2 regions of the Micromonospora sp. NBRC 107095 genome follow, and region 2 is predicted to be linked to the other one. Evidence: predicted binding sites of a transcription regulator. Region 2 holds the regulator's gene; the other holds the start of a gene.
The links. Region 2 encodes HrcA, which represses chaperone genes, less so after heat shock. Its sites were predicted from a motif close to GGTTNGCACNCTCNNNNNGAGNGTGCNAACC; they were not measured.
Positions count from the first base shown of each region.

Region 1: groES (co-chaperone GroES) is a predicted target of HrcA. The motif match lies at 3,482-3,512, and genes of this name have one in related genera.

Region 1 is NZ_BSTU01000006.1:890-15,743, forward strand. Features, by position in the region: gene QSK15_RS25660 (molybdopterin-dependent oxidoreductase) at 1-1,189, opposite strand, end outside; gene groL (chaperonin GroEL) at 1,323-2,963, opposite strand; gene groES (co-chaperone GroES) at 3,034-3,342, opposite strand; gene QSK15_RS25675 (THUMP-like domain-containing protein) at 3,608-4,804, shown strand; gene ybaK (Cys-tRNA(Pro) deacylase) at 4,815-5,294, shown strand; gene QSK15_RS25685 (sugar ABC transporter substrate-binding protein) at 5,474-6,565, shown strand; gene QSK15_RS25690 (ATP-binding cassette domain-containing protein) at 6,680-7,498, shown strand; gene QSK15_RS25695 (sugar ABC transporter permease) at 7,495-8,757, shown strand; gene QSK15_RS25700 (ROK family protein) at 8,780-9,961, shown strand; gene QSK15_RS25705 (DUF1707 SHOCT-like domain-containing protein) at 9,981-10,277, shown strand; gene QSK15_RS25710 (DUF4142 domain-containing protein) at 10,402-11,142, shown strand; gene QSK15_RS25715 (hypothetical protein) at 11,175-11,429, opposite strand; gene tsaD (tRNA (adenosine(37)-N6)-threonylcarbamoyltransferase complex transferase subunit TsaD) at 11,444-12,490, opposite strand; gene rimI (ribosomal protein S18-alanine N-acetyltransferase) at 12,483-12,965, opposite strand; gene tsaB (tRNA (adenosine(37)-N6)-threonylcarbamoyltransferase complex dimerization subunit type 1 TsaB) at 12,962-13,639, opposite strand; gene QSK15_RS25735 (helix-turn-helix domain-containing protein) at 14,028-14,732, shown strand; gene ung (uracil-DNA glycosylase) at 14,773-14,854, opposite strand, start outside.
Region 2 is NZ_BSTU01000003.1:604,515-619,368, reverse strand. Features, by position in the region: gene QSK15_RS19685 (helix-turn-helix domain-containing protein) at 1-579, shown strand, start outside; gene QSK15_RS19680 (hypothetical protein) at 579-950, shown strand; gene QSK15_RS19675 (ABC transporter ATP-binding protein) at 947-1,867, shown strand; gene QSK15_RS19670 (ABC transporter permease) at 1,867-2,664, shown strand; gene QSK15_RS19665 (phytanoyl-CoA dioxygenase family protein) at 2,769-3,671, opposite strand; gene QSK15_RS19660 (hypothetical protein) at 3,894-4,754, opposite strand; gene QSK15_RS19655 (SDR family NAD(P)-dependent oxidoreductase) at 5,075-5,839, shown strand; gene QSK15_RS19650 (enoyl-CoA hydratase-related protein) at 5,887-6,696, opposite strand; gene hemW (radical SAM family heme chaperone HemW) at 6,716-7,939, shown strand; gene QSK15_RS19640 (DUF4870 domain-containing protein) at 7,988-8,611, opposite strand; gene hrcA (heat-inducible transcriptional repressor HrcA) at 8,837-9,859, shown strand; gene dnaJ (molecular chaperone DnaJ) at 9,935-11,077, shown strand; gene QSK15_RS19625 (16S rRNA (uracil(1498)-N(3))-methyltransferase) at 11,078-11,812, shown strand; gene QSK15_RS19620 (SDR family NAD(P)-dependent oxidoreductase) at 12,085-12,846, opposite strand; gene QSK15_RS19615 (histidine triad nucleotide-binding protein) at 12,890-13,249, shown strand; gene QSK15_RS19610 (serine hydrolase domain-containing protein) at 13,246-14,634, shown strand; gene QSK15_RS19605 (PhoH family protein) at 14,766-14,854, shown strand, end outside.

The DNA.
Region 1 (14,854 bases), on a different contig from region 2:
CGCGCAGCGCGGCGGTGGGGGTGCCGCAGGTCCAACCGTCGACAGACCGTCCGACGACCTGGTCGGCGTCGTCGTCGGGTTCGACCTCGTCCAGCAGTTCCCGCAGGGGTACGCCGAGCCAGCGGGCGTTGCCGATCAGGTCACCGCCCACCTCGTTGGAGACGCAGGCCAGGGTGACGTACCGCTCGACCAGCGGTCGGGCCAGCAGATCCGCGTAACTGTAGGTGCGCTCCTTGCCGACCCGCCCGTGGATCCGCAGCCGCCAGGTGTCCGGGTCGACCTGGGGCACCACCAGCGCGGTGTCGATCCGGTAGAACCCGAAGTTCGGGGTGACGTACGGCGCCAGTTGGGCCAGCGAGAGGTTCGCGCCTGCCGGCACGGCCGGTGCGGGGGCGACCGGCGCGGGCAGGCGGATCGCGTCCCGGGCGGCGGACACGCCGCGCCGACCCGCCAGCCAACGCCCGCCAAGACCGGCCACCACGGCCGTTCCGAGCAGCACCCCGCTCCCGGTGAGGAATCGCCGCCGCGACTCCGGGTCCACCTCGGCGGGCCCGACCGGCTCGACCGCCGGCGTCGGCCCGCCGGAAGACACCGGCGCCGGCCCAGCGGGAGGCCCGGAGGTCGGCCCGGCGGAAGACACTGGCGTCGGCCCAGCGGGCGACACCGGCGCCGGCCCAGCGGGAGGCCCGGAGGTCGGGCCGGCGGGCGACACCGGGCTGAGGGGTGGCGTGGGCGGTGACCAGGGCCAGGGGTTCAGTTCGAACGGGCCGGCGATGAACAGCCAGAGCACCAGGGCACCGAGACCCGCGCCGACCACTGACGGCAGTGCGTCGGCGAGGTCCGCGCCGGAACGGGTCAACGCCGCGGCGACGCCGATGGCGCCGAACGTGCCGATGCCCGCCAGGCCGAGTGCCAGCCGACGAACCGCCAGGACGCCGAAGAGGGCGGCGAAGCCTCCCAGCAACACGGCAGTGCCGACCAGCAGCGCAATCTTGTCGGCGGTGCCGAAGAGGTCGATGGCGAGTTGCTTGAGTGACTCGGGGACGGCGTCGACGATGACCCCGCCGACTGCGACCAGGGGTGCCGACCGGGGGCCGGTCAGCACCGCTACCGGTTCGGCGATCCCGATCGCGACGGCGGCGGCGGTGATTCCGGCCAGCGCGGCGTACCGCCGTGACGTGGTGCTCATCGGCCCAGTGTGCGCGATCATCTCGGCCGGTCGCCAACAACGTCAGCGTTCGGTAATGACCTGCCAGCCGGCGAAACGGGCCGGGGCGCACCGCCGTACGGCGGTGCGCCCCGGAACGGGTGTCGCTACCGGATCAGAAGCCCGGGCCGTGCTGGTGGCCGTGACCGTGGCCGTGCCCGCCGGCGGCGGCCGGTTCGGCCTGCTCCGGCTTGTCGACCACGAGGCTCTCCGTGGTGAGCAGCAGACCGGCGATCGAGGCGGCGTTGGTGACCGCGTTGCGGGTCACCTTCACCGGGTCGATGATGCCGGCCTTGACCAGGTCGACGTACTCGCCCTTGGCGGCGTCCAGGCCGTTGCCCCAGCTGAGGTCGGCGACCTTCTGGGTCACGACGTAGCCGTCGTGACCGGCGTTCTGGGCGATCCAGCGCAGCGGCTCGACGAGCGCCTTGCGCACGACCGAGACGCCGACCTTCTCGTCACCGGTGAAGCCCAGGTCGTCGTCGAGCACCGAGAGGATCTGCACCAGGGCGGCACCGCCGCCGGGCACAGTGCCCTCCTCGACCGCGGCCTTGGTCGCCGCGATGGCGTCCTCGATGCGGTGCTTGCGCTCCTTCATCTCGACCTCGGTCGCCGCGCCGGCCTTGATGACGGCGATTCCACCGGAGAGCTTCGCCAGCCGCTCGGCCAGCTTCTCCCGGTCCCACTCGGAGTCGGAGGCCTCGATCTCCTTGCGGATCTGGGACACCCGGTCGGCGACGTCGGCCTTCTGGCCACCGCCGTCGACGATCGTGGTGTTCTCCTTGTCGACCACGACGCGCCGGGCGGTGCCGAGCACCTCCAGGCCGACCTGGTCGAGCTTGTAGCCCAGCTCCGAGGCGACCAGCTCGGCGCCCGTGGAGATCGCGATGTCCTGGAGCATCGCCTTGCGCCGGTCACCGAAGCCCGGGGCCTTGACCGCGCAGACCTTGAGGGTCTTGCGCAGCGAGTTGACCACCAGGGTGGAGAGCGCCTGGCCGTCCACGTCCTCGGCGATGATCAGCAAGGGCTTGCTGTTCTGCAGGACCTTCTCCAGCAGCGGCAGCAGCTCCTCGATCGCCGAGATCTTCTGGGTGGTGACCAGGATGTACGCGTCCTCGAGGACGGACTCCTGGCTCTCCAGGTCGGTGACGAAGTTCGGCGAGATGAAGCCCTTGTCGAACTGGAGACCCTCGGTCACGTCCAGTTCGGTGGTGAGCATCGAGCCTTCCTCGACGGTGATGACACCGTCGCGGCCGACGCGCTCCATCGCCTCGGCGATCAGATCGCCGATCGTGGAGTCCTGCGCGGAGATCGTCGCCACGTTGGCGATCGAGTCCTTGCTGGTGACCTCGGCAGCCTTGCCGAGCAGCGCCTCGGAGACCTTGGTGGCCGCCGCGTCGATGCCCCGCTTGAGGCCGGCCGGGTTGGTCCCGGCGGTCACGTTGCGCAGACCCTCGCGGACCATGGCCTGGGCCAGCACGGTCGCGGTGGTGGTCCCGTCGCCGGCGACGTCGTTGGTCTTGGTCGCCACCTCCTTGACCAGCTGCGCGCCAAGGTTCTCGTACGGGTTGGTGAGCTCGATCTCCTTGGCGATGGTCACACCATCGTTGGTGATCGTCGGCGCACCGAATTTCTTGTCCAGGACGACGTTGCGCCCGCGCGGGCCGAGGGTGACCTTGACCGCGTCCGCGAGGGCGTTGACACCGTGCTCCAGCAGGTGCCGGGCGTCGTCCGAGAAGCTCAGGATCTTCGCCATGAATGTCCCTTCGAAGCGCCATTGCCCCGGCCCGGCGAGCCGGACCGGGGCAGTGGCACTGATCGGTTGCTTACTTCTCGATGACCGCGAGGACGTCGCGGGCGGAGAGCACCAGGTACTCCTCGCCGGCGTACTTGACCTCGGTGCCGCCGTACTTCGAGTAGAGGACGGTGTCGCCGACCTGCACGTCAACCGGAACCCGGTTGCCGTTGTCGTCGACGCGCCCCGGGCCCACAGCGAGGACGGTGCCCTCCTGCGGCTTCTCCTTGGCGGTGTCGGGGATCACGATGCCCGACGCCGTGGTGGTCTCAGCCTCGTTCGCCTGGACCACGATGCGGTCCTCGAGCGGCTTGATCGCAACCTTGGTCGCGGTAGTCACGGGCATACCCTCCTGGGGTACTGGTTTCGTTGCTGACCAGCGGGGCTGGCCAGCGTCAATCTGCCTCATGCCACCGGGCGGTGCCGTCGTCGCGGGTGCCGGTCCGCCTGGCGTGCGCACCCGGGTCGCGAGACCCGGAAGCTGGCACCCTCAGGGTGAGAGTGCTAATCGCAGGTTATTCCGTGGCTAGCACTCCGTCAAGGAGAGTGCCAGCGCGTCGCGCCCCGCCAGCCAGGATTTCCGGCTCGGCCGGGACAATGGCCGGGTGGATCTCGATCAGCTGGCGGCGCTGCGTACCCCTGAGGGGTCGGCCGCGCTCACCGCGGCGGCCGGGCTGGCCGGCGGTGACCCGCTGGCCGCGGCCTCGGCGCTGCGCGCGGCCGGGGTGCCGCCCACGCTGGCCGCGGCGGCCCTCACCCAGGCCGAGTTGCGCCACCGCGCGGTCGGCAAGTTCGGTCCGGCCGCCGCTGGGATGTTCCTCACCCGCCCCGGCCTGGAGCAGGCCACCCGCCGGGTGGTCGCCGACCGTCGGGCCGCCCGGTTGTCCGCGGCCGGCGTGCGCACGCTGGCCGACCTCGGTTGCGGGCTGGGGGCCGACGCGCTGGCCGCCGCCCGTGCCGGCATCCGGGTGTACGGGGTGGAGGCCGACCCCGTGACCGCCGCGATGGCCGCCGCCAACGCCACCGCGGCCGGCCTGGCCGAGCTGTTCACCGTCGAGTGCGGCGACGCGACCGGGTTCGACGTGTCAGGCGTCGAGGGCGTCTTCTGCGACCCGGCCCGCCGCACGAGCGGCACCGGGCGGCGGATCTTCGACCCGCGCGCCTACTCGCCGCCGTGGGACTTCGTGACCGGGCTGGCCGAGCGGGTGCCGCGCACCGTGGTGAAGGTGGCGCCGGGCCTGGACCACGCGCTCATCCCGGCCGGGGCGGAGGCCGAGTGGGTCGGTGTCGACGGTGACCTGGTCGAGGCGGCGCTGTGGTGCGGCGAGCTGGCGGAGGTGCCCCGCCGCGCCACCCTCTACCGGCAGCGGGGCACCGAGATCCACCGTCACCAGCTCACCGGCTCGGGTGCCGCCGAGGCGCCGGTCGGGCCGGTACGCCGCTACCTGTACGACCCGGAGCCGGCGGTGGTGCGCGCGCATCTCGTCGCCGAGCTGGCCGCCGAGCTGGGTGCCACCCTGGCCGATCCGAGCATCGCCTACCTCTACGCCGACCAGCCGACCCGCACCCCGTACGCGCGCTGTCTGGAGATCACCGACGTGTTGCCGTTCTCGCTCAAGCGCCTGCGGGCGCTGCTGCGGGACCGCCGGGTGGGCCGCGTGGAGATCCTCAAGCGGGGTTCGGCGCTCGTCCCGGAGCAGCTCCGCAAGGACCTGCGGCTGGCCGGGGACGAGGCGGCGAGCCTGGTGCTCACCCGGGTCGACGGCGCACCGACGGTGCTCATCGGCCGGCCGGTCCACTAACGTCGTCGCCGTGGCGGGACAGGGCACGCCGGCGACGGCACTGTTGGTCAAGCGCGGGATCGCGCATCGCACCCATCCGTACCGGGTGTCGCCGGACGCCCCGAACTACGGCGCGCTGGTGGCGGTGGCGCTCGGCGTGGCGCCGGAGCGGGTGTTCAAGTCGCTGGTGACCACTGTCGACGGGGCGCTCACCGTGGCGGTCGTTCCGGTGACCGGCGAGCTGGATCTCAAGGCGCTCGCGGCGGCGGTCGGCGGCAAGCGGGCGGCGCTGGCGGATCGGGCGGTCGCCGAGCGGGCAACCGGCTACGTACGCGGTGGGATCAGCCCGCTGGGGCAGCGTCGGCGGTTGCCCACGGTGCTGGACGAGTCCGCGCTGCGGCTGCCGACGATCTACGTCTCGGCTGGTCGGCGCGGACTGCAACTCGAACTGGCAGCGGCGGATCTGGTGGCGCTCACCGACGCCCGCACCGCGGCGTTGCAGACCAGCTGACGACGGTCGTTACGTCGCCTTCCCCGTGGGATACCCGCGGAGTAACAGTCGCGTTGCTGAATTGTTATCGCTCCCAACAAACTAGGCACCTGCGCGGTCTTGTGGAGCCGGTGTGACGCGAAATACGTTGCCGGACACAACAAAACAACACCTCCCCCACCTCCGAAAGGACCCTGCACATGCGTAAGGGGATCCTCACCATCGCCGCCGTGGGCCTGCTCACGACCGGCGGCTTGACCGCTTGCAGCGACGACTCCGGCGACAACGGCGCCGCCGCCAAGACCCCCAAGATCGGCGTCATCCTCCCGGACAGCAAGTCCTCGGCCCGCTGGGAGACCGCGGACCGTCGGTTCCTGGAGGAGGCGTTCAAGGCCGCCGGCGTCCAGTACGACATCCAGAACGCCCAGAACGACAAGACCGCCTTCCAGACCATCGCCGACCAGATGATCACCAGTGGCGTCACCGCCCTGATGATCGTCAACCTGGACTCCGGCACCGGCAAGGCCGTGCTGGACAAGGCCAAGTCGCAGGGCGTCGCCACCATCGACTACGACCGGCTCACCCTCGGCGGCTCCGCCCAGTACTACGTCAGCTTCGACAACGAGACCGTCGGCAAGCTCCAGGGCGAGGGCCTGTCGAAGTGCCTGACCGACAAGGGCGTCAAGAACCCCGTCGTGGCGTACCTGAACGGCTCCCCCACCGACAACAACGCCACCCTGTTCAAGGCCGGCTACGACTCGGTGCTCAAGCCGAAGTTCGACTCCAAGGAGTACGTCAAGGGCCCCGAGGACGCGGTGCCGGCGTGGGACAACGCGCAGGCCGCGACGATCTTCGAGCAGCAGCTCACCAAGGCCAACGGCAAGATCGACGGCGTGCTGGCCGCCAACGACGGTCTCGGCAACGCGGCCATCTCGATCCTGAAGAAGAACAAGCTCAACGGCAAGGTGCCGGTGACCGGGCAGGACGCCAGCACCGAGGGTCTGCAGAACATCCTCGTCGGTGACCAGTGCATGACCGTCTACAAGGCGGTTCGGGAAGAGGCCAAGGCCGCCTCCGACCTGGCCATCGCGCTCGCCAAGGGCGAGAAGAAGGACACCGGCCAGACGGTGAAGGACCCGGAGGGTGGCCGCGACGTCCCGTCGGTGCTGCTCACCCCGAAGGCCATCTACAAGGAGAACGTCAAGGACGTCATCGCCGACGGCTACGTGACCAAGGAAGAGGTCTGCGCCGGGGCGTACGCCAAGCTCTGCGCCGACGCCGGTATCAGCTGACCGACGCCGCAGTACCCGCCGGGACGACCATCGCCGCCCGGCACGGGAGCACCCTCCCGTGCCGGGCGGCGCCCGCCGGACGGGCCCCGACCCTCCCTTAAGAAGGAGACCCCCGTGTCCGCGACTCCCCTGCTGGAACTCCGCGGGATCGACAAGAGCTTCGGTCCCGTCCAGGTGCTCCGCGACGTCGCCCTGACCGTCCACCCGGGCGAAGTGACCGCACTGGTCGGCGACAACGGCGCCGGCAAGTCGACCCTGGTGAAGTGCATCAGCGGCATCCACCCCATCGACGCCGGAGAGTTCCTGTTCAACGGTGAACCGGTACACATCGGCAGCCCCCGCGACGCCGCCACGCTCGGCATCGAGGTCGTCTACCAGGACCTCGCGCTCTGCGACAACCTGGACATCGTGCAGAACATGTTCCTCGGCCGGGAGAAGCGCAGCGGCATCGTCCTGGACGAGCCGACCATGGAACAGCTCGCCGCCGAAACGCTGGCGGGGCTCTCCATCCGCACCGTCACCTCACTTCGCCAGCACGTCTCCAGCCTCTCCGGCGGTCAGCGCCAGACAGTGGCCATCGCCAAGGCGGTGCTCTGGAACAGCAAGCTGGTCATCCTGGACGAGCCCACCGCGGCGCTCGGCGTGGCACAGACCGCCCAGGTGCTCGAACTGGTCCGCCGCCTCGCCGACAACGGCCTGGCCGTGGTGCTCATCTCGCACAACATGAACGACGTCTTCGCCGTCTCCGACCGGATCGCCGCGCTGTACCTCGGCCAGATGGTCGCCCAGGTGAAGACCACCGACATCACCCACGCCCAGGTGGTCGAGCTGATCACCGCCGGGCGCTCGGGCGGGCTCGGCCTCGCCACCGACCCGGGCAGCAACGGCGACGGCCCGCAGCCGGCCGACTCGATCTCAGGAGGCGTCCGATGACCACCACCGCCGTGCGGAAGGACGGCCCCGCCGCCGTCACACCCCCGCCGACCGTCGGGGGCCACGTCCGCAACTACCTGAGTCGGGTACGGGGTGGCGACGTCGGCGCGCTGCCGGCCGTGCTCGGCCTGATCGTGCTCTGCACCGTCTTCGCCATCATGCGGCCGTCGTCGTTCCTGTCCGCCGGCAACTTCGCCAACCTCTTCACCCAGGGCGCGGCGGTCACGCTGATCGCGATGGGTCTGGTCTTCGTGCTGCTGCTCGGCGAGATCGACCTCTCCGCCGGCTTCGCCAGCGGGGTCTGCGCGGCGGTGCTGGCCAATGTGGTCACCGTGCTCGGTTACCCCTGGTGGGTCGCCGTGCTCGCCGCGATCGCCACCGGCGTGGTCATCGGCACCACGCTCGGCATGCTGGTCGCGAAGATCGGCATTCCGTCCTTCGTGGTCACCCTCGCCGGTTTCCTCGCCTTCCAGGGCGTCGTGCTGCTGCTCGTCAAGGAGGGCACCAACATCTCCGTCCGCGACGAGGTGCTGGTCGCCATCGCCAACCGCAACCTCGCCCCCACAGTGGGCTGGGCGCTGACCGCCGTCGCGGTCGTCGGCTACGCGGCGGTGCAACTGCTGCGTCACCGCACCCGGGTGGCCCGCGGTCTGATCACCGACCCGATCGCGGTGGTGGCGCTGCGGATCGGCGGGCTCGCCGTCATCCTCGGCACCGCCGTGTACGTGCTCAACCTGGAGCGCAGCCGCAACGTCCTGATCAGCTCACTCAAGGGCGTGCCGATCGTCGTGCCGGTCATCGCGGTGCTGCTGGTCATCGGGACCTTCGTGCTGCAACGCACCAGCTACGGCCGGCACATCTACGCCGTGGGCGGCAACCGGGAAGCCGCCCGGCGGGCCGGCATCGAGGTCGACCGGATCCGGATCTCGGTCTTCATGATCTGCTCGTCGATGGCCGCCATCGGTGGCATCGTGGCGGCCAGCCGGGCCAACTCGGTCGACCCGAACACCGGGGGCAGTAACGTACTGCTCTACGCGGTGGGCGCGGCGGTGATCGGCGGCACCAGCCTCTTCGGTGGCAAGGGCCGCGTCCTCGACGCCGTGCTCGGTGGCGCGGTGGTCGCGGTCATCGAAAACGGAATGGGCCTGATGGGGTACAGCGCGGGAGTCAAGTACGTGGTCACCGGCGTCGTGCTGCTGCTCGCCGCCAGCGTCGACGCGCTCTCCCGCCGCCGCGCGGCAGCCACCGGCACCCGCTGACCGCGCGGGAGGTAGCACCAGCATGCGCCCAGGACCGAGCCAGGATGACGTCCGACGGCAGAACCTCGGTGCCCTGCTGCGGCACGTGCACGTCCACGGGGCGACCACACGCGCCGAACTGACCACCACGCTGGGCCTCAACCGCAGCACCATCGGCGCGCTCACCGCCGACCTGTCCGCAGTGGGGCTGGTCAGCGAAGGGGCACCGAAGGAAACCGGCCGGGCCGGACGACCGTCACTTGTCGTCCGGCCCGAGTCGGCCCGGGTCTACGCGTACGCGTACTCGGTGGAGGTGGACCGCCTGCGCGCGGCCCGGATCGGGCTGGGCGGCGCGGTCCTGGACCGCCGGGATCTGGACCGGCCGCGCGGCCTGCTGGCCGCGGAGGCCGCGCCGCTGCTGGCCGGCGCGGTCAAGGAGATGCAGCAGACGGTTCCGGCGGACGCGATCTGCGTCGGTGCCGGCGTCGCGGTCTGCGGCATGGTCCGCCGGGACGACGGTCTGGTCCGGCTCGGCCCCACCACTGGCTGGGTGGACGAGCCGATCGGCGCGGCCCTCGCCGACGAGTTGGGCATCGCCGTGCCGATCACCGTGGGCAACGTCGCCGACGTCGCCGCGTTCGCCGAGCATGCCCGGGGTGTGGCGGCGGGCTGCGACAACGTCCTCTACCTGTACGGCGACGTCGGCGTGGGGGCCGGCATCATCGCCGGTGGACGTCGGCTGACCGGCCACGGCGGGTACGGCGGCGAGGTCGGCCACATGAAGGTGGTCCGCGACGGCAAGCAGTGTGAGTGCGGCGCCCGGGGCTGCTGGGAGACCGAGATCGGCGAGCACGGCCTCCTGCACGCCGCCGGCCGCTCCGACGCCCGGGGCCGCGACGCACTGTTGGAGGTCTTCGACGCGGCCGACCGGGGAGACGCCCGGGCCCAGACGGCGGTCCGTCAGGCCGGCGACTGGCTCGGCTTCGGGGTGGCCAACCTGGTGAACATCTTCAACCCCGAGATGGTCATCTTCGGGGGGACCATGCGTGACCTCTACCTCGCGGCGGCAGCCCAGATCCGCAGTCGGCTCAACTCCAACGCGCTCGGTGCCTGCCTGGAACACGTCCGGCTACGCACCCCGAAACTGGGCGGTGACGCGCCCCTGATCGGCGCCGCCGAGCTGGCCTTCGAACGGCTCCTCGCGGACCCCCTCGACGTGGGCTGAGCCGCGTACGCTGTCCGGCGTGGATGTCGAGCTGCGCGCCTCCGACGACGACCGCAACCGGGTGGTCGCCGCGCTGCACCAGCACACCGCGGCGGGCCGGCTGACCCTGGACGAGTTCTCCGAGCGGGCCGGTGCGGTGTGGACGGCGCGCACCCTCGGTGACCTGGCCGCGCTGACCCGCGACCTACCGGCCCTGCCGGACCCGGTCGTCGATGCCAATCCGGTCGGGCGCGGGCGTCAGGAGTTGCTGATGGTCTTCGCCGCCGCGGCGCTCACCCTGCTGCTGCTCGGCGGCCTGCTCGCCGTCACCCGCTGATCCGGGCCGCCCGACGGTGAACTGATCGTGCGATCAGTCCGTACCAGTGGGCGGACGGGCAACCGGCAGGTACGGCTGCCCGGTCCAGACGCGTTCCGGTCCGGACCGAGGAGGCACCACAGACATGGCACCGCTCAGATCCGCCCATCGCCGACTGGGCAATCGGACCCACCGTGCGGCGTTGCTGCTCATCGCGATCATCGCGGGGGTCGGTGTCCTGCCCGGAGTGGCCGTCGCCGCGCCCGCTGGCGGCCAGCAGCTCAACGCCGCCGACATGACACTGCTCAACGGGGTGCGGCTGGCCGGGCTGTGGGAGATGCCAGCCGGCCAGATGGCCGCCGAGAAGGGGCAGTCCGCCAAGGTCCGGGAGATCGGCGCCGGCATCGCGAACGAGCACCAGAAGCTCGACGAACTCGTCGTGGAGGCGGCCAACAAACTCGGCGCGACCATCCCCTCGGAGCCGACGGCCGAGCAGAAGGGCTGGCTGGCCGAGATGCAGAAGGCGTCCGGCGCCCGCTTCGACCAGATCTTCGTCACCCGGCTCCGGGTCGCCCACGGCAAGATCTTCCCGGTGATCGGGGCGGTACGGGCCAGCACCCGGGACGCCACCGTCCGCAAGCTCTGCGAGGACGCCAACGGATTCGTCCAGCACCACATGCAGATGCTGGAGAGCACCGGCCTGGTCCGCTGGCCGGAGCTGCCGCCGGCCGCGCTGCCCGCCCCGGGTGAGGACGGGCTGCTGGCCGCCGCCTCCGCCAACACCGGCCCCCAGGTCGGGGTCAGCAGCACTGTCGTCTGGCTGGTTTTCCTCGCCGCGCTGGGCACCGGCGGGATCGCCACGTACCGGATGTTGCGCCGCAGCTGACGGTCAGCGGTGGCAGCGGTTGGTGGCTCGCGTCAGCGGTCTACCTGGGTGAAGTCCCAGGAGTGCGGGGCGCGGGCCACCAACAGGGCCGGCGGATCCGGCAGCGGGCGCGGGTTGCTGCGCCACTTGGAGATGACCACCACTCGGTGGTCGGTGGAGGAGAAGACCTCGCTGGAGACGTGCAGCGGGTCGTGCTCCACCTCGGGCAGGGCGGTGTCGCACACCCAGGTGATCAGGTCGGCGACGCCGTACGCCTCGGCGCGCGCCTCCCACATCCGCACGATCATGTCCGCCGCCTCCGTCACACGCTGACAGTGGTCAGCGGCATCGCCGAATCGGCCGGCAGGTCCAGTCGGCTCGGCGCGACCCCGGCGGCGACCAGGTGCGAACCGAGCGCGGCCACCATCGCACCGTTGTCGGTGCACAGCTTCGGCCGGGGCACCCGGACCTGGATGCCGTACTTCTCGGCCCGCTGCTCGGCCATCGCCCGCAGTCGGGAGTTCGCCGCCACTCCCCCGCCGATGACCAGGGTCTCGATGCCCTGGGCGCGGCAGGCGGCGAGCGCCTTGCTGGTGAGGACGTCGCAGACCGCCTCCTGGAAGGACGCGGCCACGTCGGCCACCGGCACCGGCTCGCCGGCGCGCTGACGAGCCTCGACCCACCGGGCCACCGCCGTCTTCAGACCGGAGAACGAGAAGTCGTACCGGTGGGCGGCGAGGTCCTTGGCGGCGGTCAGACCCCGGGGGAAGGCGATCGAGGCGGCGTCGCCGGCCCGGGCCTCCCGGTCGATGGGCGGACCGCCCGGGAACGGCAACCCGAGCAGCCGGGCGACCTTGTCGAACGCCTCGCCGGCCGCGTCGTCGATGGTGGCGCCCAGCGGGGTGACGCCCCGGGCCAGGTCGTCGACGAGCAGGAGGGACGAGTGGCCGCCGGACACCAGCAGCGCGATGGCGGGCTCGGGCAGCGGGCCGTGCTCAAGGGTGTCCACCGCGACGTGGGCGGCGAGATGATTGACGCCGTAGACGGGTTTCTCGGCAGCGAGCGCGTACCCCTTGGCGGCGGCGACACCGACCAGCAGGGCACCGGCCAGTCCCGGCCCGGAGGTGACGGCGATCGCGTCGATGTCGGCCAGCGTGACGCCCGCCTCGGTCAGCGCCCGGTCCATGGTCGGCACGATGGCCTCCAGGTGTGCCCGGCTGGCCACCTCCGGCACCACACCCCCAAACCGGGCGTGTTCCTCGACGCTGGAGGCGAGCGCGTCGGCCAGCAGGGTGTGTCCCCGCACGATGCCGACGCCGGTCTCGTCGCAGGAGGTCTCGATACCCAGGATCAGTGGTTCGTCAGCCATGGTCGCGTGGTCCGTCCCCGGTCAGCTCGGCGTCGCGCCGCATGACCAGCGCGTCGGTGTTGCTTGGTTGGTAGTAGCCGCGGCGCACCCCGATCGGCTCGAACCCGTACGTCGCGTAGAGCCGCTGTGCCGCGGCGTTGTCCACGGCGACCTCCAACAGGGCGCTGCGGGCGTCGCGCCGGGCCGCCTCGGCGAGCAACTCCTCCAGCAGGGCGCGGCCCACACCCCGCCGCTGGGCGTCCCGGCGGACGGCGATGTTCTGCACCCAGACCTCGTCCGGGGGTACGCCGGCGAGCCCGGCGTACCCGAGCACCGAACCGTCCTGGTCAACGGCGACCCGGTAGTGGTGCCCGTTGGCGAGTTCGCTCCAGAACATGGCGGGCGACCACTGCTCGGCGCCGAAGAGGTCCGCCTCGATCGGCAGCACGTCGTCGATGTGCCACCAGCGGAACGGTTCGAGCCGTACCGCCGTCATGGCAGGACCGGTTTGCGGCCGGTCGCCGCCACCGCGTCGGGGCGGCGCAGGTAGAGCGGGGTGAGCCGCTCGCCGGGCGCGCCCGCCCGGATCCGCTCCGCGGCGAGCAGCGCCAGCACTGTCGCGTCCGGGTAGCGCGGCTCGACCCGGACGGGCAGGTCCAGGACCTCGGCGTACCGGTGCGCCCCGTCACCGACAGCGATCGTCGCGCCCAGTTCGCGGGCGCGCGCGGCGGCGACCCCCGGTGCGGACACCTCAGGCCCGACGATCCGCTGACCGGCGCCGTCGTAGACGGCCCAGTAGAGCTCCTTGCGCCGGGCATCGCTGCCCGCCAGGACGGGCGCGCCGGACGCCGCCGGGTAGCCGATGGCGTCCAAGGAACAGACACCGTACGTGGGGATGCCGAGCACCTGACCCATGGTCGCGGCGGTGACGAGCCCGACCCGCAGCCCGGTGAACGGTCCCGGGCCGAGCCCGGCGACGATGGCGGTCAGGTCACGCGGGCGCGCGTCGGCGTCGGCGAGGACCGCGTCCACCTGGGGCGCGAGCAGCTCACCGTGCGCGCGGGCATCGACAGTGCACCGCTGCGCCCGCGACGCCACGCCGTCTGCCGAGACCTCCACCAGCGCCGCGGTGACCGCGGGGGTCGAGCTGTCCACCACGAGTACGAGCACGGTAAGCCAGCCTAGCCGCCCCGCCCCGCGCCCCGGTCACGCCCCGCCCCACCACCCGCCTGTGGCCCCCGCCCCGCCTCGTCCCGCCCCGCCTCGTCCCGCCTCGTCCCGCCTCGTCCCGTCCCGCCGCAGACTGCCCCGCCGCAGGCTGCCGCCGCCGCCGTCGGCCGCCGCGCCCAATGCCTAGCCACTGACGAGTCCTGCAACCACATTCGCTAACGAGCCTGATGTCTGTGAGTCATCGTGATGACCCACAGACATCACGCTCATCGAAGCGAGGCCCGGCAGGTCATGCGCCAGCGATTGCGGGGCGCGCGGATCGCACCGCAAGTCGCCGACCTGCCGCAGCGGGATCCCGGGCATCTCGCCGGTGGGAGACCATGCCGACATGTCATCTACTCGCCTCGTCACCCTTCTCGGCGGTGAAGTACGGCATCAACGACAGCTGCGCGAGCTGAGCCAGCGTCAGTTGGCCGCGTTGGCCGAGGTCGACCAGGCGGTGGTGGCCCGGTTCGAACGCGGTGAGCGAGCGCCGACCCTCCCGGTGCTGGAGCGATTGCTTGCCGCGATGGACGTGCAGTTGGTGGTCGGGGTCGAGCCGTTGGACGCGCACCTCGACGCCCAGATCGACGACCTGGCCGCCCGGCCGATCGCCGAGCGGATCGACGGGTTGGGGCTGGATCGGCTACTGGATCGGCTCACCGATTTCCCGCAGGTGATCACCGGATGCACCGCGGCGTTGCTACAGGGCGCGCCGGTGCCGGTCGACGCGCTGGAGATCGCCCTGCGCTGGCAGGACTCCAAGCCGTTCACCCGCTGGCTGGAGACGAACTACGGCCAGCGGTGGAACGCCCGCTGGGGTGAGTTCGGCGGGGTGTGGTTGGAGCCCGAGGAACCGGGCGACCATCTGTGGTCGACTCGCTACGGGGAGATCAGGGCCACGATGTGCGACGAATTGCCCGAGACGATCGAGGTATGCCACGGCGGGCGGAGTTACCAGGTGGTGCCGCTTGTCGAACTGGAGCTGAGCGAGCCACGCTCCGCCGAACTGTTACGCCGCTACCGGGGCCGGCAGTTGGCCAGCGACGGCTGAGCCAACTACCGGTCGAACCAACCGCCGGCCGAGTCCCCGGTCAGCCGGCGGTGCGCTCCCAGTCGATGGTGGGCAGGCCGGCGTCGGCGAGCGCCTTGTTGGCGGCGCTGAACGGACGGCTG
Region 2 (14,854 bases):
GCGGACCTGGCGCTGCACCCGGTGCGGATCCGGATCCTGCGGGCGGTCGCGGGCACGCGCCTGACCACACAGGGCCTGCTCGAGCTGCTGCCCGATGTCCCACAGGCCACGATGTACCGGCACCTGGCGATCCTGGTGAAGGCCGGGCTGGTCGAGGTGATCGATGAACGCAGAGTGCGCGGTGCCGTCGAGCGGGTGTACGCGTTGCCCGCGCGCGGCGCCACGCTCGATCCCGCGGCCCTCGCCACGGCTACGCCGGAGGACCACGCCCGTTACTTCACGGCGTTCATGTCGAGCCTGCTGTCGGAGTTCTCCCGCTATCTCGCCCGGGAGCGGATCGACTTCACCGCCGATGGCGTGGGCTACCAGCAACTCGTGCTGCACCTGACCGACGCCGAACTGGGCGAGTTCGCCGCCGGGCTCAACGCACTGGTGGGCCCGTTGCTCGGCAACCAGCCCGGCGGCGGGCGGATACCGCGACTGTTGGCGACCGTTCTGCTGCCCACCGATCTGCCGACGGCCGACAGGCGCGCACCCGCGTCGACTGACGAATCCGACACGACGAGAGGGGAAGAGTGATGGCATCGGTCATGGTGACCAACGATGTGATCGACATTCGGTTCACCGGATGGGAGCGGGTCTGGGTCGGGCGGGAGCAGTTCGCACCGCCCCTCACCGCGGTGCGGCAGGCCGCCCTGGTGGACAACCCGCTCCGCCTGGCCCGTGGCGCCCGCCGCGGGTACGTGGTGTCCGGCTTCGCGAAGATCGGAGTGTGGGGCCTGTACGGCGGTCCTCGGCAGCTCGTGGCGGCCCGCCGGGCGGAACCAGGGCTGCACCTCGTCCTGGACCGGGCGGCGGCCGGCGGCGAGTTCGACGAGGTGGTGCTCTCCAGCCCTGCCGCGCCGGGCCTCGTGGAGACGATCACGCGTGCCATGGCGGCCCGCGCGTGACCGGCGACCACCTCGCGATCGAGGTGTCGCGCCTGACGAAGCGCTTCGGTGACGTCACCGCCGTGAATGATCTGAGCTTCACCGTGCGGCCCGGCGTGATCACCGGGTTCCTCGGCCCGAACGGCGCCGGCAAGACCACCACGATGCGCATGATGACCGGGCTGGTGTCGCCGACCGGTGGCACCGCCACGATCGGCGGGCGGCCGTACGGCCAACTGGCCCGGCCGTCGCGCACGGTCGGCGCCGTGTTCGACGCCAACGCGTTCCACCCTGGACACACCGCCCGTGACCACCTGCGCGTCTACGCCGCGATGGGCGGATACCCGGACAGCCGCGTCACCGACCTGCTCGACCTGCTCGGCCTCGCCGAGGCTGCACACCGGCGCACCCGAGGATTCTCCACGGGCATGCGACAGCGGCTCAACCTCGCCACAGCGTTGCTCGGCGACCCCCGCGTCCTGCTGCTGGACGAGCCCGGCAACGGCCTGGACCCGGAAGGCGTGTCATGGCTGCGCGGCTTCCTGCGTCAGTTCGCCGACGAGGGTCGCACCGTCCTGATCTCCAGCCACGCGCTCGGCGAGATCCAGCAGCTCGTGGATGACGTCGTGGTGATCCGGCGTGGCGAACTCGTCGCCGCCGGGCCCTGGTCCCGGCTCGCCGGCCCGCCGGCGGTGCTGGTCACCTCACCCGACGTGGACGCGCTCGCTGCCGTCCTGACGGCCGCCCCGGCCAACGGCGGCCCGGCACCGCACGTCGAGGCCGTCGGGCCCGACCGGCTGCGGGTACGGGGGCTGGACGCGCCGGTCATCGCCGACCTCGCCGCCGCCCATCACGTGCGGGTGCACGAGCTGGTCGTCGAGACCACCAGTCTCGAAGAACTCTTCCTCCACCTCACCAGGGACAAGGCGGTCAACTGATGAACCTCCTGATCAGAGCAGAGTTCCGCAGGCTGCTGGCCACCCGAATGTGGGGCGGCCTACTGCTCACCGCGGCTGCGCTGGGCGGCGGCATGTTCGGGGCCATGGCGCTGGCGGGGCCGGAGAACTTCGACCCGCCGATGCCCGGTCTGGACACCGAGGCCGGCCTCCGCGCGATCCTCGGCATCCTCGGCTACACCGCGTTCGTGCCGGCCGCAGCCGGGGCCCTCGCGGTCACCTCCGAGCACCGACACCAGACCGCTGCGGTCACCTTCCTGTTCGCGCCGCGCCGCGGGCGGGTGCTCACCGCCAAACTCGCCACGTACGTGGTGGTCGGTCTCGCCTACGGGCTCGTCCTCGCGGGCACCGCCGCGGTGGCGCTGTTCGTCGTCGCTGCCGCCCGCGGCGTCCCACTCGGTCTGCCCGCCAGCACAGTGCTGGCGCTGCTCGGCCGTATCGCCGTCGCGATGGTGGTCTACCTGCTCCTCGGGGCCGGGGTGGGCGCCCTCGTCCACCACCAGATCGCGGCGCTGTGTGTCGTGACCGGCTATCTGTACGTGGGGGAGCCGGTGCTGATGATGATCCCGGGTGTCAACACGCTGTACCCGATCCTGCCCGGCGGAGCCACCGCCGCGCTCACCGATTTCACCTATGTCGCCGACGCCATCTCCGCGGAACTCGGCAGCGGCGCCGTCCACCTCCTCCCACCAGGGGCCGGCGCTCTCCTGCTCACCGCGTACGCGGTGGCCGCCTCTGCGATCGCCGTGTTGCTGCCCCTGCGCCGGGACGTCAACTGACCGTCCCGTGCCGCCGGGACGACACGCCAGTGCCCGGTGGCCCGGAAGCGGATACGGAACGGCCCCCGCCAACGGTGGCGGGGGCCGTTCTCAGACGCAGGTGATCAGCGCAGCCAGGGGATGCTGCGGTCGAGCAGACCGCGCTCCTTGAGCTCCTTGCGCAGCGGGATCTCGTCGTCGACGTACCCGTCCCAGTTGATGCCCCAGTAGTTGGCGGTGTGGGTGCCCTCACCGATCAGCTGGCGCTGGACCGGGGTGCGGTTGCGGTACCACTCGCCGTTCACGTCGGGGTGCAGCTCGTCCAGCGGACGGATCCACCGGTAGGTGTAGCCGACGAAGAGCATCTTGCGGGTGATGGTCGACAGGTTCGTCGAGCGGGAGTGCCACTGCCGGCGGTCGAAGATGAAGGCGTCGCCCGGGTTGGCGGTGATCTCCACCGTGCCCTCCGGGTCCGGGTTGTGCACGCTGAGGTCCTTGGGACGGTCCAGCGAGTTCCACAGGTGGCTGCCCGGGATGACCTTGGTGGCGCCACGGCCGGTCTCGGAGAGGTCCGACAGCACGTACGCGACCTTCAGCGAGAACATCGGCCGGGGCAGGTTCGGGTCCATCGTCTCCGGGTCGGAGTTCTGCCGGTACCCGTCCTGGTGCCAACCCCAGTACGGCTTCTCCGGCTCGGCGGCCGGCGGGGTGACGTCCAGGTGGTTGTGGTGGGTGTAGATGTTCCAGCCGGCCAGCCCCCACATGTACGGGAAGGCGATCGGGTGGGTCAGCAGCTCACCGAAGAGCTCGTCGCGCTCCAGGAAGCCCAGCAGGTGCAGGGTGCCGTCCTTCTTGGTGGTGCCCTTCGCCTGCTCCTCGGCGTAGACGCGGTCGACCGCCGCCTCCAGCGCCGCCCGGTGGTCCTCGGTCAGGACGTTGCGCAGCAGGAGGAAACCCTGCTCGTGGAACTCCTTGCGGTCAATGTCGCTGATCGGTTCGTAACCGGTCCGGTCGCCGTAATCGAACACCGCGTCGTACCCCTCCCCATGAGGTGAAACCTTTTCTGGCACAGGCCGCCGATCGTAACGCGGTGGCCCAGGCATCGGGGAGGGTGTGTTGGGGGATTGGGCCGCAGCGGGACCCCACGCAGCGAGAGAAACGCACAGAGTGAGATCAAGGCGATCAATAGCCGGATTTCATGCATATTGCCGGATTGTGCGGTCACTGCCGGTTAGGAGATCCGGGTCGGGTCAACCCTCGTTGAACACCTCGGCCACCACCTGCCCGGCCGGGCTCTGCTGCCCGTCCACCCGGCCCCACGAGCCGTTGCGCGCGGTCCACTCCAGGTCGCCGAAGCGGACCCGTTTCACCCCGTGGTCCTGGGCGTGTGACACCAGCCAGTGCGCGTACCGCCAGCCGTCGCGTTGGTCGCCCGGGGTGACCGCCAACCCCGTCGGGTCGGTCGGGTCGGTGCCCTTCAACCCCCAGTCCAGCACCAGGTTGCGGGTCAGCTGCGCCGCCGCCGCCGCGCCGTACATCGCCGGGGTGCGCCCCACGGTGCAGGCGACAGCGCCGCTGGCGTCGCCGAGCAGTGCCCGGCTGAGCACCTCGGAGTCGTCGGCCCACTTCTGGTACGCCTCGGGGAACGCCGAGCGTTGCACCCGCTGGGCGGCATCGGTGACCCGCATCTTCTCCCAGCCGCGCACCTTCTTGAGGGCCGCGTAGAACCGGTTGGCCGCGTAGCGCGGATCGCGGATCTGCGCCGGGGTGCCCCACCCCTGGCTCGGTCGCTGCTGGAACAGGCCGACCGAGTCGCGGTCGCCGTCGGCGAGGTTGCGCAACCCGGACTCCTGGTACGCGGTGGCGAGCGCGACCACGACGGCCCGCTCGGGCATCCCACGCTTCGCGCCGATCGCCGCGATGGTCGCCGCGTTGGCCATCTGGTCGGCGTCCAATGCGACCCGGCCATCGGCCTGCACCGTGCACTTCCGGGCCACCAGCGGCAGCGTGAGGTTGTCGCCGACCTGCCGTACGACGAGCCAGATCGCGATCACGGCGACGAGGATGAGCACCACTCCACCCGCCACGGTTGCCCGAGTTCGCACCCACACCCCCAGATCGACAGTCCGCCAAGCGTACGTCCCCGCACGCCCTCTCCGGGTCGTCCGAGCGGTTCGGGCCCGACTCGGGCGCCTCGGACCGGTTCGGACCGGCTCCGTTGTCGCGTACCGGTTGGCGACGTTCCCGCTTCGGTGGCGATCTCACCTGCTCGCTGGTTCTGTCACCTGCCCGGTGCCGGGTTGTCGGGAGCGTCACTGGGTACGCGACGGCGGGAAGCGATTGACCAATCAAGGACTTAACCCTGTTGACATGTCAATCCGACTGACCGCCACCACCTGGGCGAGTCGGTCACCGAACGAGGAGGAGTGTCATGGGAATGCTTGACGGCAAGGTCGTGCTGATCACCGGCACCGGGGGTGGTCTGGGCCGCGTCGCAGCGCTGGCCTTTGCCCGCGAGGGCGCGAAGGTCGTCGGGGCCGACCTCCAGGTCGCCGGAAACGACGAGACGGTCGACCTCGTCCGCCGTGCCGGCGGCGAGATGACCGGCATCGCGCCGGTCGACCTCACCGACCCCGAGCAGGTACGCACGCTCGTCGACGACGCTGCCGCCGCCTACGGCGGGCTGGACGTGGTCTACAACAACGCGGCAGCGCTCCGCTTCGGCCCGATGCCCGACTTCTCCGTGGCGGACTGGCGCTACACCATCACCGGAGAACTCGACATTCCGTACTTCGTGTCGAAGTTCGCCTGGCCGCACCTGGTCCGGCGCGGTGGCGGCGTCATCATCAGCGCCGCCTCCATGGCCGGGACGATCGGCGGCCACGTCCCGCCGATGGTCGGTCACACCGCCGCGAACGCCGGCATCATCGGGATGACCCGGCAGCTCGCGCTCGAAGGCGCGCCGCACGGGATCCGCGCCGTGGCGGTCAGCCCCGGGCCCACCCTCACCCCGGCCAGCGAACGCGACCTCGGTGACAACCAGGAGGCGCGGGACGCCATCACCGCCAAGACGCTGCTCAAGCGCTTCGCGCGCCCCGAGGAGGTCGTCGAGCTGGTGGTCTTCCTCGCCTCGGACCGGGCGTCGTACATCACCGGGGCGAACTACCCGGTCGACGGCGGCGCGACCGCCTGGTGATCCCACCGACGACCGGGGTGCCGCCAACCGAAGGCGGCACCCCGGTCCTACCCGGCATGGTCAGCGGAAGCATCGTCCGGAGCGGGCACCCACCGAGCCAACCTCTTCTCGCGGAACGCGGTGACCCCCTCACGTCCCTCGTCGGACAGGAAGTAACCGGTCGAGACGGCGGAGAGCCGGGCCAGCTCGGCACGCAGCTCGGCGGTGGCCGGCCGGCGCAGCAGATCCTTCGCGCCGGCCAACGCGCCCGGCGCGCCGCGCACCAGCGAGTCGCAGTAGCCGCGCACCGCGTCGTCCAGCCCGTCCGCCGGGACCGACGCCGTGACCAGGCCGATCTCGGCGGCCCGGCGACCGTCGAAGGTGTCGCCGGTCAGGTACAGCTCGGCGGCGGCGCGGGGGTGCAGCCGGGGCAGCACGGTCGCCGAGATCACCGCCGGGATCACCCCGATGCGGACCTCGGTGAACGCGAACGTCGCCTCGTCGGCGCAGACGGCCAGGTCGGCGGCGGCGATCAGGCCGAGCCCACCGGCCCGCGCCGGCCCGGCCACCCGAGCCAGCACGGGCTTCGGGCACTCCCAGACCGCGGCGAGCACGTCACCCAACATGCCGGCCGGCACCGTCCCGCTGGCGTACGCCATGGCGGTCTCCTTCAGATCCGCCCCGGAGCAGAAGACCGGGCCGGTGTGGTCGAGCACGATCACGCGGACCGCCTCGTCGGCCACCGCGTCCGTCAGCCCGGCCAGCAACTGGGTCATCAGAGCCGTGGAGAGCGCGTTGCGGTTGTGTGGGCTGTCCAGGGTGAGGGTGGTCACCCCACGGGCCGTGGCGACCCGCACGAGGACGTCGGGAGAGGTCATGCCGGGCACACTAGTGGCCATGCCCGGCGTCCTTCCAGATGGTGAGACCGTCCCCGTCGACGGATCGTTGCCCGCCACCGCCACCGCAGCGGTCGGCGCGCGCGGCTTCGGCGTGTACGTGCACGTCCCGTTCTGCGCCAGTCGCTGCGGCTACTGCGACTTCAACACCTACACCGCCGCCGAGCTGGGCGGCGGTGCCAGCCGCGAGGGGTACGCCGACACCGTCCTGGCCGAACTGGCGCTCGCCGCCCGCGTGCTGGGCGACAACCCACCGCCCCGGGTCGACACCGTCTTCGTCGGCGGTGGCACGCCCACCCTGCTCCCCGCCGACGACCTGGCCCGCATCCTCGACGGCATCGACCGCACCTGGGGGCTGGCCGCCGACGCCGAGGTGACCACCGAGGCCAACCCCGAGTCGGTCACCCCGGAATCGTTGAAGCTGCTGCGGGCGGCCGGCTACACCCGGATCTCGCTGGGCATGCAGTCCGCCTCCCCGGGGGTGCTGGCGATCCTGGACCGTACCCACAGCGCCGGCCGGGCCACCGCGGCCGCCCTGGAGGCGCGCGACGCCGGGTTCGACCACGTCAACCTGGACCTGATCTACGGCACACCGGGGGAGCGGGCCGAGGACTTCGCCGCCTCGCTGGAGCAGGTCGTCGCCGCCGGGGTGGACCACGTGAGCGCGTACGCCCTGATCGTCGAGGACGGCACCCGGCTCGCCGCCCGGATGCGGCGCGGCGAGCTGGCGTACCCCAGTGACGACGTGGCCGCGGACCGCTACCTGGCGGCGGAGGCCGCGCTCGACGCGGCCGGGTTCTCCTGGTACGAGGTCTCCAACTGGGCCCGCAGCGAGGAGGCCCGGTGCCGGCACAACCTGCTCTACTGGACCGGTGCGGACTGGTGGGGCCTCGGCCCGGGCGCGCACAGCCACGTCGGCGGGGTGCGCTGGTGGAACGTCAAACACCCCACGACGTACACCCAGCGGTTGGCCGCCGGTGCGTCTCCCGGGCTGGCCCGGGAGGTGCTCACCGTCGACGAGGCGCACATGGAGGACGTGATGCTGCGGCTGCGGCTGGCCAGCGGTCTCCCGCTGGCGGTGCTCGACGCCGCCGGGCGGGCCGGTGCCGAGCGGGCGCTGGCCGGCGGACTGCTGGCCGCCGACGGGTACGCCGCCGGCCGGGCGGTGCTCACGCTGCGCGGGCGGCTGCTCGCCGACGCGGTCGTCCGCGACCTGCTGCCCTGAGCGGGGGCGGCGGTGTGCCGAACCGGCCGGGGGAGCGGCCGGTTCGGTTCACTTGATGAAGTTGGCGGTCATCGGGTAGCGGTACGGGGTGCCCTCGTTGGCCTTCACGCCGGCGATGATCCCGAACAGGATCTGGATCACCACGACGGCGATGCTGGGCAGGAAGAGCAGGCACCAGCTCACGAAGAGCAGCACGAACGCGATGATCGACCAGAGGATCTGGAAGTTCAGGGCGGCGAGGGCGTGCGCCCGGACGGTCGGCGACTGCTGGCCGCGGGCCAGGTAGGCGATGAGCGGGGCGACGAAGCCCAGCGGACCGAAGCTGATCAGCGCGCCGAGCGCGCCGCCGAAGTGGGCGACCAACGCCCAGGTCTTGTCCTCGTTGTTGGCGTAGCCGCCGCCGGGGCCGCCGTAGGCCCCACCGGCCGGATAGCCGCCGGGCGGGTAGCCCCCGGGCGGGGGATAGCCGCCTGCCGGAGGGTAGCCACCTGACGGCGGTTGGTCACCGGTGGGCGGCGGATAGCCACCGGCCGGGGGATAGCCGGCCGGGCCGGGCGCGCCGGACAGTGGTGCGGTGGGCGGCTCGGCCGACGGGAACGGGCCCGGGGAGGTCGGCTCCGGCGGGTAGTTGCCGGGCTCACCCGAACCGGGAGGGCGAGGAGGTTCAGTCATGGATGTCACGGTAGGGGCCCGTGGCAACGTCGCACCAGAGCGACACCGCCCGGCAGTGCGGGCCGATCGGCCCAGTGCGGTGGCGCGGGCCGCACCGACCGGTGGCCGTTGATCATCGCGTCGGCGGGCCTGCCGACGTAGACTGGCACTCGCTACAGTCGAGTGCCAGGACGGCTCGGCCGGCCCAGGGCGCCGGCGGCCGACGTGCGACAGGAGGTGCGGAGGATGGGTCTCGACGACCGGAAACTCGCAGTGCTCCGCGCCATCGTCGAAGACTACGTCTCCACCCAGGAGCCGGTCGGTAGCAAGGCGCTGGTCGAGCGGCACCAGCTCGGGGTCTCCCCGGCCACGGTCCGCAACGACATGGCCGTGCTGGAGGAGGAGGGTTACATCCGGCAGCCGCACACCAGTGCCGGCCGGGTGCCCACCGACCGCGGCTACCGCCTCTTCGTCGACCGGCTGTCCCGGGTCAAGCCGCTCAGCCCGGCCGAGCGGCGGGCCATCGAGCGCTTCCTGGTCGGCGCCGTCGACCTCGACGACGTGGTGCACCGCACGGTGCGGCTGCTCGCCCAGCTCACCCGGCAGGTCGCCGTCGTGCAGTACCCGTCGCTGGCCCGCTCCTCGGTGCGTCACCTGGAGCTGGTGCCGATCTCCACCACCCGGCTGATGCTCGTCATGATCGCGGACACCGGCCGGGTGGAGCAGCGACTCGTGGAGCTGCCCGGGCCGGTGCCCGCCGACGACGTCACCGACCTGCGCCGACTGATCAACGAGAAGCTCGCCAACGCCCGGCTGTCCGAGACGCCACCGCTGGTGCAGGCGCTGGTCGAGGAAGCACCGACCGGGCTGCGCCCGACCATGACCACGCTCGCCAGCGTGCTGCTGGAGACGCTCGTCGAACGGCACGAGGAACGGATCGCCCTCGCCGGCACCGCCAACCTCACCCGGGGTGGCCTGCTCGACTTCCAGGGCTCGCTGCGGCCGATCCTCGAGGCGCTGGAGGAGGAGGTCGTGCTGCTCAAGCTCATCGGTGAGACCGAGCCGAGCACGACCCGGGTGCTGATCGGCGACGAGAACGAGTTCGACAACCTGCGCGCCGCCTCGGTGGTCAGCACCGGGTACGGCCCGGGCACCACCATCGTGGGCGGCCTCGGGGTGCTGGGGCCCACCCGGATGGACTACCCCGGCAACATCGCCACGGTGCGCGCCGTGGCACGCTACGTGGGCGAGTTGCTGGCCCAGAACTGATTGGTCAGGGCCGATGCGGCCGGCTGCGGCCGCCGACCGGCGCAACGCGAGACGAACATGAGGACACGGAACGCAGTGGCCAGGGACTACTACGGCATTCTCGGTGTGAGCCGGGAAGCCTCCGATGACGAGATCAAGCGCGCCTACCGCAAGCTGGCGCGCCAGTTCCACCCGGACGTCAATCCGGACCCGGAGGCTCAGGAGAAGTTCAAGGACATCAACGCCGCGTACGAGGTCCTCTCGGACGACCGGAAGCGGCAGATCGTCGACCTGGGTGGCGACCCGCTCGCCCCGGGCGGCGGCGCCGGTGGCCCGGGCGGCCCCGGTGGAGCCGGCCCGTTCGTCGGCTTCCAGGACATCATGGACGCGTTCTTCGGCGGTGCGGGCGGCGGCGCCCGCGGCCCCCGGCCGCGTACCCGCCCGGGAGCCGACGCGATCCTGCGGCTCGAACTCGACCTGCACGAGACGGCGTTCGGCGTCGAGGCGCCGATCACCGTCGACACCGCTGTGCTCTGCACCACCTGCTCCGGTGCCGGCACGGCCGCCGGCACGCACCTGGCCACCTGCGAGGCGTGCGGCGGCCGGGGCGAGGTGCAGTCGGTGCAGCGCACCTTCCTCGGCCAGGTGGTCTCCGCCCGGCCGTGCACCGTGTGCCAGGGCTACGGCACCACCATCCCGCACCCCTGCCCGACCTGCGCCGGTGACGGCCGGGTCCGCACCCGCCGCTCGCTGACCGTGAAGATCCCGGCCGGGGTCGAGGACGGCATGCGGATCCGGCTGGCCCAGCAGGGCGAGGTCGGCCCGGGCGGCGGCACCGCCGGCGACCTCTACGTGGAGATCCACGAACGTCCGCACGACGTCTACTCGCGCAAGGGCGACGACCTGCACTGCCGGGTCACCGTGCCGATGACCGCCGCCGCGCTCGGCACCCGGCTGACCATCAAGACGCTGGACAGCGAGGAGCCGGTCGACGTCAAGCCCGGTACCCAGCCGGGCAGCACGCTGCGGCTGCGGGCCCGAGGCGTCCCGCACCTGCGCGGCACCGGCCGGGGTGACCTCTACGTCCACCTCGACGTGCGGACCCCGACCAAGCTCGACGCCGACCAGGAGAAGATGCTGCGCGACTTCGCCAAGACCCGTGGCGAGGAGGTCGCCGAGCTGTCCAAGCAGGGTGGCTTCTTCTCCCGGATGCGCGACGCGTTCAACGGGCACGCCTGAGTGTCCGCGCCGCTGTTCCTGGTCGAGGCGCTGCCCACCGGCGGCACGCTGACCCTGGACGGCCCGGAGGGGCACCACGCCGCGACCGTGCAGCGACTGCGCGTCGGCGAGGAGCTGCTGCTCGCCGACGGCCGGGGTGGCACGGCCGCCGCCGTGGTCACGGCCGTCGGCCGGGGCAGCCTGGAGGTCACCGTCACCTCCCGGGGGTACGCGGACGCGCCGGTCCCCCGGATCGTCGTGGTGCAGGGCATCGCCAAGGGCGACCGGGGCGAGCTGGCCGTGCAGGCGATGACCGAGGTCGGGGTGGACGAGATCGTCCCCTGGGCGGCGTCGCGTTCGGTGGCCCAGTGGCGCGGCGACCGGGGCGTACGCGCCCGGGAGAAGTGGGTGGCCACCGCCCGGGAGGCGGCCAAGCAGGCCCGCCGACCGTGGCTGCCGGTGGTGGCCGGTGCGCCGGACGAGTCCACCGCCACGGTGGCCCGCCGGATCGCCGGTGCCGCCGCCGGGTTCGTGCTGCACGAGGAGGCCGAGGACCGGCTCACCACCGCCGAGCTGCCCGCCACCGGTGAGATCGTGCTGGTGGTCGGCCCGGAGGGTGGCATCGCCCCGGCCGAGCTGAGCGCCTTCACGGACGCCGGCGGTCGACCCGTACGCCTCGGGCCGGCTGTGCTGCGCACCTCGACGGCCGGGGTGGCGGCCCTCAGTGTGCTCGCCACCCGGCTCGGCCGCTGGTAGCCGGGCCACCGCCGACCCACCGCGACCCTGGGCAGCCGCTCGCTTCGGCCGCCCGCCTGGGCCCGCGTGCGCTTCGGCCGCTGGTGGCGCGGCCTGCGGGCCGGTGGTTCGGGCGGGATCGGGGCCGCCCACTCCGGTGAGCGTGATGCCTGTCAGTCATCAAGATGGCTGACAGGCATCACGCTCACCGTGGTATCCGCCGTCCGCCCGCAGGAGGCGCAGCGCACCGCCCGGTCCGTCGGTGAACGCCGCACCGGGCCTGGGTCGCGAGGTCAGCTGCGCAGGTACGAAGCCCCGTTCAGGTCGACGATCGTGCCGGAGGCCCACTCGGCCTCGGGCGAGGCCAGCCAGTGCACCGCGGCGGCGATCTCCTCCGGCCGGCCCACCCGGTCGAACGGGCTCTGCGCCCGGATGGCGGCGCCCTCATCACCGCGCAGATACTCGGTGACCATGTCGGTCGCCACGAACCCCGGTGCGACGGTGGCCACCGCGATGCCGTACGGCGCGAGCGCCACCGCGAGGGACTGACCCAACGCGTTCAGCCCCGCCTTGCTGGCACCGTACGCCGGCTGGTGCGGCTCACCGCGGAACGCGCCCCGGGACGAGACGTTGACGATCCGCCCGCCGCGCTCCCGCATGTGCTGGGCGGCGCACCAGATGACGTTGCCGGCTCCGGTCAGGTTGGTCTCCAGCACCTGCCGCCAGCGGTTCTGCCACTGTTCGTACGAGGCACCGAAGATCGGGTGCGGGTCGTCGCGGTCGCCGTACGTCCCAGCGTTGTTGACCAGCACGTCCAGCCCGCCGAGCAGCTCGGCGGCCCGGTCGACCATCGCCCGGACCGCGTCCGGGTCGGTGAGGTCCGCGCGGACCACGACGTGCCCCGTGCCGGGCAGGCCGGCGCGGACCTGCTCGGCCGCCTCGGCGGAGTCCCGGTGGTGGATCGCCACCCGGTCCCCGCTGGCCGCGAACGCCTCCGCCACCGCGCGGCCGATGCCACGCGAAGCTCCGGTCACGAGTACCGCCCGATCCGTCATGCCGGACATCCTGCCGTAGCCCTCTTCTCCTTAGACTGCCCGGATGGGATCCGACTGCCTGTTCTGCCGCATCGTCGCCGGGGAGATCCCGGCCACCGTGGTCCGGGAGACCGACACCACGCTCGCCTTCCGTGACATCGACCCGAAGGCGCCGGTGCACGTCCTGGTCATTCCGAAGGAGCACTACGCCGACGTCGCGACGCTCGCCCAGGGTGACCCGGCGCTGGCCGCCGACGTGCTGGCGACGTCCGCCGCGGTGGCCGAGGACGAGGGCCTGCTCGGCGACGGTTTCCGGCTGATGTTCAACACCGGCGCGTACGGCGGGCAGGAGGTGTTCCACGTGCACGCGCACCTGCTCGGTGGTGCGCCGCTGGGCCCGATGCTGGCCCGGGACCTCGGGTGAGCGTGCCGGACAGCCGCGTGCACGAGCACCTGGACCGACTCGTCCGGCGGGTGCAGGCCGACGCACGGGTGCCGGCGGTGTCGGCGGCGCTGCACCGGGCCGACCGACCGCTCTGGACCCGCACCGTCGGCATGACCGGCACCGACAACCCGCTGGAGCCGGGCACCCAGTTCCGGATCGGCTCGGTCACCAAGACGTTCACCGCGGTGCTGGTCCTGCAGTGCCGCGACGACGGGCTGCTGGACCTGGACGACCCGGTGGGCCGGCACCTCGACCTCCCGGCGCACGGCGAGCTGACCGTACGCCGGTTGCTGTCGCACACCGCTGGCCTGCAACGCGAGCCGTTCGGCGACGTCTGGGACAGCCTTCGCGCACCGGACGCCGACCAACTGGTCGCCGAGCTGGACCGCGCCGAGCGGGTGCTGCCGACCGGCCGCCGGTTCCACTACTCGAACCTGGGTATGGCGGTCCTCGGCCAGCTCGTCGCCCGGCTGCGGGGCGGGAGCTGGGAGCAGGCCCTCACCGAGCGGATCCTGACGCCGCTGGGGCTGACCGACACGACAGTGACCCCACGGCCGACGGCGGCCACCGGGTTCCTGGTCGACGCGTACTCCGACGAGGTGCACCCGGAACCGCCGACCGACTTCGGCGCGGTCGGCCCGGCCGCCCAGCTCTGGAGCACCGCCACCGACATGGCCCGCTGGGCGGCGTTCCTGGCCGACCCGGCCGCGCTGGACCCGGCCGGCGCGGTCCTCGCCCCCGCCACCCTGGACGAGATGCGCTGGCCGTTGACCACCACCGACGAGACGCTCTGGGGTGCGGGCTTCGGGCTCGGGCTGATCCTGATCCCGCAGGGGGAACGGGTGATGCACGTGGGGCACGACGGGGCGATGCCCGGCTTCCTCGCCGGGGTGTACGGCCGTCGCGGTGGTGACGGCACCGCCGGGGCGATGGGCGCCGCGGTGCTCGGCTCGTCCGGTACCGCGACCGAGGTGTTCGACCTGCCGCACCGGCTGCTCGCGGAGGCGGTCGCACACGACCCGGCCGACATCGCGCCGTGGACGCCCGGCGCACCCGCCCCGGCGGCCCTGCGGGGGATGCTCGGCCGCTGGTGGGGCGAGGGTTTCGAGTACGTCTTCTCCTGGCGCGACGGCACGCTGCGGGCACAGGGCGGGGGCGACCCGCCGGGCCGTCCACCGGCGATCTTCGCACCGTTGCCGGACCAGCCGGACGTGTTCCGGGTGGTCTCCGGTCGGGAGGCCGGTGAGCTGCTGCGACTGACCCGGGACGAGGCCGGCGTGGTGGTCCGGATGCACTGGGCGACGTACCGGTTCACCCGCCACCAGGAGACCTTCGACCGGTACGACTTCCGGGCCGGGGGTTGATCGCGGCCAGCGGAAATGGGCGCGATGCGGCCCGTGTTGAACCGATACGATGGGTGTAACGTCCGCACGCCAGGCCAGCAGGCCGGCGCCGAGATCGAGAGCAGGTGGCGCAGGGCCCTTCGGCCCGACCTATGACCGGCACCCCACCTCCCGGCCCGCCCCGGGTGCAGACCAGGATCACCGTGCCTGACCCGAAGATCATGGTGAATCTGCTCGGCGC